One region of the Paenibacillus lacisediminis genome, then DNA from elsewhere that is predicted to be linked to it. Evidence: riboswitches for the same ligand, from Rfam matches in the RefSeq annotation. Region 1 holds a riboswitch; the other holds the start of a gene.
What was found. A riboswitch is a leader RNA that binds a small molecule or an ion and turns the genes downstream of it on or off. The one in region 1 is predicted to bind cyclic di-AMP.
Positions count from the first base shown of each region.

Region 2: it holds a riboswitch for cyclic di-AMP, as region 1 does, so the genes downstream of both, ACLD72_RS04505 (hypothetical protein) here and ACLD72_RS06820 (phytanoyl-CoA dioxygenase family protein) in region 1, are expected to answer to the same signal.

Region 1 is NZ_JBKIAX020000003.1:135,071-138,802, reverse strand. It holds gene ACLD72_RS06835 (spore coat protein) at 1-412, opposite strand, end outside; gene ACLD72_RS06830 (spore coat protein) at 632-1,072, shown strand; gene ACLD72_RS06825 (hypothetical protein) at 1,111-1,281, opposite strand; gene ACLD72_RS06820 (phytanoyl-CoA dioxygenase family protein) at 1,398-2,288, opposite strand; cyclic di-AMP (ydaO/yuaA leader) riboswitch at 2,429-2,571, opposite strand; gene ACLD72_RS06815 (hypothetical protein) at 2,649-2,915, opposite strand; gene ACLD72_RS06810 (acyl-CoA synthetase) at 3,357-3,732, opposite strand, start outside.
Region 2 is NZ_JBKIAX020000002.1:248,310-252,041, reverse strand. It holds gene ACLD72_RS04510 (ATP-binding protein) at 1-1,208, opposite strand, end outside; cyclic di-AMP (ydaO/yuaA leader) riboswitch at 1,655-1,820, shown strand; gene ACLD72_RS04505 (hypothetical protein) at 1,928-2,332, shown strand; gene kdpF (K(+)-transporting ATPase subunit F) at 2,459-2,536, shown strand; gene kdpA (potassium-transporting ATPase subunit KdpA) at 2,785-3,732, shown strand, end outside.

The sequences.
Region 1 (3,732 bases):
GTTCCAGAAAGCTGCGGATTTCGGGATGGCTCATTTCCATGGCCGCCCAAGCGTACTCCCTGCCCGCCCGTTTCAAGGTCAGCAAATAAGCGGTGGCGATTTCCCGATCGTTAAACTGCTCTATCGAGGTTCTTGGCATGACCGGTACAGGGGACGCAGACGCCTGGGTAAAAGATTGCAGGACCGGCTGCAAATCCGGAATCGGCAGTTTCTCGGCGGCTCCTTCCGCTTTGCTTAAATACTCTGCCTTCATGTTGTAGTCCTGAATATGGAGCGGAAGATGTTTTTGCAACATCGCCTTCAGTTCAGGGTCCTGCGCTTGATTGATAAAACAGGCCATATTCGTAATCGAGTTAACGCAGCTTAACGCGAGTTCATTCAAATCCTGTGCTTCGTGTGCGGCCAGTTCCATGAAACATGTACCTCCTTCGGTTTTTTGGGTTGCTGAATCACCACTTTTAGCATGCACCCCATCGTTTTCTATTATCGCCGGAAGCCGTAGTAAAATTGTCCATTACATAGACAAATACCCATCTAAGCCCATTATGCATATAGTGGATTAATACCAGTATTGGAGTGTGAAATCGTGAACAACGAATGGAAACAGGAACATCTAGCCTGGCATGAAACAATGGAGCTGCATGAGCTTGTCGCCTCGCAAGCCGCCAATTTGGTGGCGTTCAAAAAGAAACTGCCGATGGTGATGGACCCGGCGTTAAAAGCGCTCTATGCAGAAACGATCAAAACCTTGGAGCACAATATACGCGAATTGCTCAAATTTTATCCGATGGCTCCAGGTATGGCCCGCAACGTTTCGCCCGATATGACCGGTTTTGACGCGGCCAACCTGCTTGGCTTCGCTAAAGCCTCCGTACGCAATTACGCGAACGCCATTACGGAGACGGCTACCCCTCAATTAAAAGAAACGTTCCAAAAACATCTGCTTGGCGCCATCGCCCTTCATACCAAAATATTTAACTTCATGTACCAACACGGTTACTATCCGGCGTATAATTTGGAAGAACTGTTAGCCCATGATGTGCAAATGGCCAATCAAGCGTTGAACATGTAATAAGAAAAAATCTCGCCGCTGGCGAGATCACTGGTGCATTATTTCTGTTGTTCCTTTTCTTCAGGTTCATCGTATTTATTGATGTGCCCGGTAATGGCTTCGACCGCTTCATTCACATTCGTGGTGGCCGGCACAGCCTTCACCTCGTCTTCGGTCTTATCGACAAAATTTTGATGATCCGCACGTACGGCTTCAATTTTATTGCTCACCTGAGGTCACTCCTTTCCCGGAAAGTTGTGGTTTGAAATTACTATGCGATATTTTGCGCTACTTTATGTAAAAGGCCGTCCCCAGGCAGATCTTTCTGCCGGGACGGCTTTTTTTCTTAAAATTCCGTGCGGGTCGCCATGTATTCGGGTCTGGGCTTCTTCCCGAAATAAGGCTCGGCCAATTTGTTCTCCACACTGTTATAGACCATAAAAATGTTGCTGCGCGGATATGGCGTGATGTTGCTGTTGGAGCCGTGCATCAAATTGCAGTCGAACAGCAGGACCGAGCCTGCCTTGCCGACCGGTGTTTCAATGCCGCAGCGCTTGGCCAGCTCGGTTAAGCTCGCTTGATCGGGCGCGATGAATTCCCTGGAGGAATCCCCCGGCGTCCTGCCGACGCACGACACGAAGATTTGATGGGAACCGGGCATGACCATAAGCGGTCCGTTAAAAGGATAATTGTCTTCCAGCGCGATCAAACAGCTGAGCGCCCGCATCCGGGGCATCCCGTCCTCCACGTGCCAGGTTTCAAAGTCCGAATGCCAGTAAAACTCTTTGCCGGTAAATGCGGGCTTGTAATTGATCCGCGATTGATGGACGTAGGCCTGCCCCGCCAAAAAATACTCAACGATCGCAAGCAGTCGCGGATGCCGGGACAACTCCTGAAAAACCGGATGGCTCCGATGAATCGCAAAAATCGATTGCACTTCTTCCCCACCGGGTACGCGGATAATTTCATCGGAAGTCAAATCCTGGGATGCTTCCCGCAAGCGCCGTGCCTTCTCCTGATAGCCCTTTAATTCCGCTTCGCCGAAAAAGTTTTCCAGGAACAGATAACCGTTTTTGGCGTAAAAATCCGATTGCTCCTTGCTGATCCCGTTTTCCGCGGTCCACTCGCCATATACGATGGGGTCCTGCCGCGGAAGCCATCTCGGCTCGGCATACACCCGGGAAGGGTAAGCATCCGCCTTTGGATCAAAAATTACGGACGTTTCCAATGTATTCATTTCTCCTCATCCCCTCATGAGAAATATTTGTCCATACAAAAAGGACCTCCGCTTGGAGAAGGCAAAGCTTCGCCAGCAGGGTCCTTAAAACAGACAAAGGCCCTTATAAAAGGGCCTAATAAGATCTCTTAATGTGGCAATATAGACCCATCCACTGCTGACGAGGTTAGCTGACGGGCTCGGGTAAGATGGTACCCTACAATCATTGCTGAATGACTCGCCCCAAAAAAATGGTTCCCCCGTTTTCCGGCCGCGTAAGCCGGAAACTAAGCGTGAGTCTATAGTAAAGGCAATTCGCGTTCATGTCAACCCATGTTCTGTAATATTTTTGATTTCACTAAAACCTCGCCGCCGTACTTATTACCGCAACTGGCTTTCCGCTTCAGCCAAATCGGCCTGATCCTCCTGCAAATCTTCTTTGGCGCGTTCCAGCGGTTCCGGATTCATGCGCCCATCCGCTTGGGAAATGGCCTTTTCCGCTTTTTCAATGGCGTTATAGGCATTTTCCACTGTTTCTTCAGTCGGATGGGATTGGGCTTGCGTTACGGCCCGGTGCGCTTTTTTAACGGACTGCTGGGCCGATGAGATCGGGTTTTGCGATTGCACGCTGGAATAAGGATTTGCCATGTATTCAGCCTCCTCAAAACGATGATATGATGCAGGTTCCTTACTAATTTGAGGAAAAGGCCGGAACAATATGCGTTCGAACTTTTGCCAATCCCATATGACAGCGATGGAATGCGGAGCTGGAAAAAGGAATAGGGGGGAAATCGGCACGAAATGCAAAAGGGCATGCGATTTTCGTCGAAACTCCCCGAAACAGGCGGTTCAACTGCAAATATGCAGTTCATTTCCTATTATTAGCTGCTTTTTTATCCTATAGCCGCAAATGAGATGTATTTTTGCACTTCAACCGCTCAAAAGCAGAAATTTGCGGAAATTCAAATGCACTTTTGCACTTGATCCCATCGAGCCGTCCTTCTTACCACGAAACTGATTGATGAAGTCGCCGTTGATTTTGCCAAATTACATCAAGGCTTTCTTGCCTTAGCTCGGGGGTCTTTTTTTCTAAATCGAGCTTTTCACCTTCAAGGCTGCCTGTTCCTCCCGCTCCCGCAGCTCTACTCTGCGGATTTTGCCCGTGTTCGTTTTTGGCAGCTCGTCAACAAATTCGATCTTCCGCGGATATTTATACGGGGCCGTCACCGCTTTGACATGAGCCTGAAGCTGCTTGATCAGTTGCGGTGAACCCGCTACCCCCTCTTTCAGCACGACAAAAGCTTTGACGATATGCCCGCGAATTTCATCGGGACTAGCCACTGCGGCGCATTCCTTGACCGCAGGGTGCTTCATCAGCGCTTCTTCAACTTCAAACGGCCCGATCGTATACCCGGAGCTGATGATGATATCATCGCCGCGCCCCTCAAACCAGAAATAACCTTCT
Region 2 (3,732 bases), on a different contig from region 1:
TTGACCAGCATTTGCTCGAGCAAAATTTCATCGCCCATTACCATAGGAACGGATGCTGGAAGGTCTACCCGCAGCTTTCGATGCTGCTGAAAATCTTTGACTTGTGCCAAGGTGACGCCGATCAGATCTTCTACATCACACCAATTTTTTCTGAGACGCAGCATGCCGCTTTCCAATTGCACCATGCTGAGCAGGTTTTTGACCAACCGATTCATACGGAGGGCGCCATCCCGAATGGTAAGAAGCAATTCCGTACGATCCTCCGAAGAAAAAAGAGAATTGCCTTCAATTAGGCTGGTTGCCGAGCCGATAATGGCGGCTAACGGAGTGCGCAATTCATGAGAAACGGAATCCAGAATAGCTGTGCGAAGCCGTTCCGATTCAGCCGTCAAATGAGCGATTTTGGCTTCCTCCGCCAGTTTCACGCGAGCAATGGCGCTGGCCGCCATACCGCCCAGGGCATCCAACATCCGCAACTGCTCGGTGGTGAACCCGCTTTTCCGATCTTTCAGATTGAGCGCCAATACCCCGTGCACACGGTCTTCGGTTCTCAGCGGCAGGTAATGGCCTGGAGAATCTCTCAAGGTATTGGTTCCGTATCCGACCGCTTCGCCGTGATCGAACGCCAGCTTGGCCATCACTTTTTCCGTTTCGCCCTGTCCCCAATCGCTATGAACCGAGGAGCAATGGGTCAGCACTAAATTGCTTTGTTCGCCCGGCAAATAAATCGCAATCTCCGTACCGATGGTTTGTGAAACTTGCTGGGAAACATTATTGAGCAGGGAATGAATGTCCGTGATATCGCTCATTTGCCGGCTCAGCACGTAGAGCGCGGCTGTATGCTCCTCCCTCTGCTTAGAGTATAGCAACTGCCTCTTCAGCTTTACCGCCAGGCTGGCCGTTAACGCGGCTACTGCCAAATAAACGCCAAACGAGATCAGATAGCGCAAGTCCGCGATCGTAAAACTCAAAGTTGGAGAAACGAAAAAGAAATCGAATGCCAAGACTCCCATAACTGCGGCATAAAGAGCTGGACGCAGTCCCCAGAGGGCGGCACTCAATAGCACGGGCAGCAAATAGAGAAGTGCAATGTTGACTAAATCAAACGCTAGTCCGAACGGCTGCATGGCGACGGTCATGAAAGCGATGAGCAAAGTGATGCTTACATAAGGCTTCCATAGCATCCACCTCGATTCCGGCTTATACATGTAACCCCTCCTGTCCGTCTATATTCCCGCTTCTAACTATAGTTCAAGGTAATGTAAAAAAGGAATAAAATAAACCGTTCAAAGGTGTAAAAATTCCGTAAAAATACATGAAAAGCCATATAATCATGAGTATTTGCGAGGAAAATAAAGATTTAATGTTCTGAGAGCGCTAACCTCATCTTAAAGTTTCTTTTTTTCACGGATATGCTAGCTGCATCGTTTTACAACAATTTAGCTAAGGAGTAAGATACAATCCATGAATTGAATGGCCATTCGATTCTGAATGGATTTGCCGATCGAATACGAAGTCAACGAGCCGAAGCTTGTGTGAGAGCAAGCCGATCGAAACCGTTGGGGGCGTCATCATCGGTCATAACTCATTTGTCAAAGACGGAGGGCGCCTCTCACCGCCCGAATCGTCAGCTAGCTGTAATTGAAAATGATGATTTCATGTATCGCTGAATCCTTGAAAGACACAAGGAACGGGGGAACCAATAGAAGCCATTAGCCGGCTTCATGGGGTGAATCACCCGGCATATTCAAATGCCGGGTGTAGGGCGACTCTCACGCCCGAATCCGTCAGCTAACCTCGTAAGCGTGTGGAGAGGCAACATTTTGTCGCGGGCCGGTCGGGTCGACTGCAAGAAGCCGCGGAAAAGGTTCCTCTTTTCCAAGGCTTCTTTTTTGTTGCCTTCTTTCTTGATCCGGGGGAGGAAATTATGGAGAAAAGCCGTATTTTAGTGGCCGCTTCCAATCAAGCGGGGAGAAACTTCGTTCAGTTGCTATTGTACCGAAAAGTCCCGGTAGCGGTCCTAACCAATAATAAAAGGGAAGAAAAGTTGCTGAGGGAATTGGGAGTGGATGAGATTTTGCGTGTAAATACCACCCGTAATCAAATGGGCGGGGTGCCCGCATTTCCGATCGGTCGCGTGTTTATCTTTGAGACCAGCTTGCCGCTGAGCTGCCAGTATTTGCAGGTCGCTTCCCGCTGGTCGTGCGGGGCGGTAACTGTCGTGACGACGGCGTGGCACCCGGATGCGATTTATAAGCAACTCGGTGCTTCCTACGTGGTGCACACAAAAAGCGGGGAAGTCGGGTTTCTGCTCAGCCACCTGACGGATTAACCATTGGAGGAGTGTCATGATGCTGGATATTTGGATGGTACTAACGTTGACCGTCGCCTTCGCGCTTATAGTTGGATTTGTCGTTTGGTGCGGTAAAACGGTGGAGGATACGGGAGGCGAACGCGAATGACCATCGTGTTGATTTTTACGTTTGCATTGCTGATCTATCTAATCTATGCGTTGCTTCATCCGGAAAAGTTTTAACGAGTTTTGTTTATGGTGAAAGTTCAAAACGTCGAGTTTTGTTTATAGTGTAAGTTCAAAAAGTCAGGTTTTTAGGACCGAGAAGGTTGGATGAAGCTAGGGACTGAGTAGCGGAGCGTACGTTTTGGGTACGTGAGCAACGGAAGGCCCGGCTGAATTCAAGATTCGACGTCGAGTCCTCTTCTTTGAACGGCTTCGTCATGGAAAGATGACTTTTTGAACTACCTCTAATAGTGGGAGGAACGGTCATGGATATACTGCAAATCATAATCGTAATCGGTATTTTAATGCTGATCGCCAAACCGCTCGGTAATTATTTGTATCACGTTTTCTCTAACGAACCCAACCGCACGGATAAAATATTCGGGTGGGCCGAGAAACCCATTTATGCGGTCATCGGTCTGAAGCATCGCGCGGGCATGAGCTGGAAACGGTACGCGATCAGCTTTATCGCAACCAACCTTATGCTCGTCGCGGTAAGTTACTTGCTGCTGCGGGTGCAGAGCGGCTTGCCGTTGAATCCCAACGGTATCGGCAATATGGAGCCGACGCTGGTGATGAACACGGTGATCAGCTTCATTACGAACACAAATCTGCAGCATTACAGCGGCGAGACGGGGCTGACGTACTTCTCGCAAATGGCTGTGATCATGATGATGATGTTTACGTCGGCGGCTACGGGCCTCTCGGTCGCAGTCGCGTTTGTCCGGGGCATTACGAGCAAGGGCAAAACCTTGGGTAATTTCTTTGAGGATTTCGTTAAGGCGCATACGCGGATTTTCTTCCCGCTGGCGTTGATCGTCACGCTCGTACTGGTCGCGCTGCAGGTGCCGCAGACGCTTGGTTCTACCCTGACGGTAACGACGCTTGAAGGCGCGAATCAGCAGATTGCGATCGGGCCAATCGCTTCGCTGGAGTCGATCAAGCATCTGGGCACCAACGGCGGCGGCTTTATGGGCGCTAACTCGTCGCATCCGTTTGAAAATCCGAACCCGCTGACCAATGTGATTGAGATCCTGTCGATGTGGTCGTTGGCCGCGTCGCTGCCCTTCATGTACGGCAGATTCGCGAAAAGCCGGAAGCAGGGTTGGGTTATATTTTCGGCGATGATGGTCTTGTTCCTTGTGTTCCTTACTGTTGCTTACACCGCCGAGAAGAGCGGCAATCCGGTGCTGAACGCGCTTGGCATCGATGCT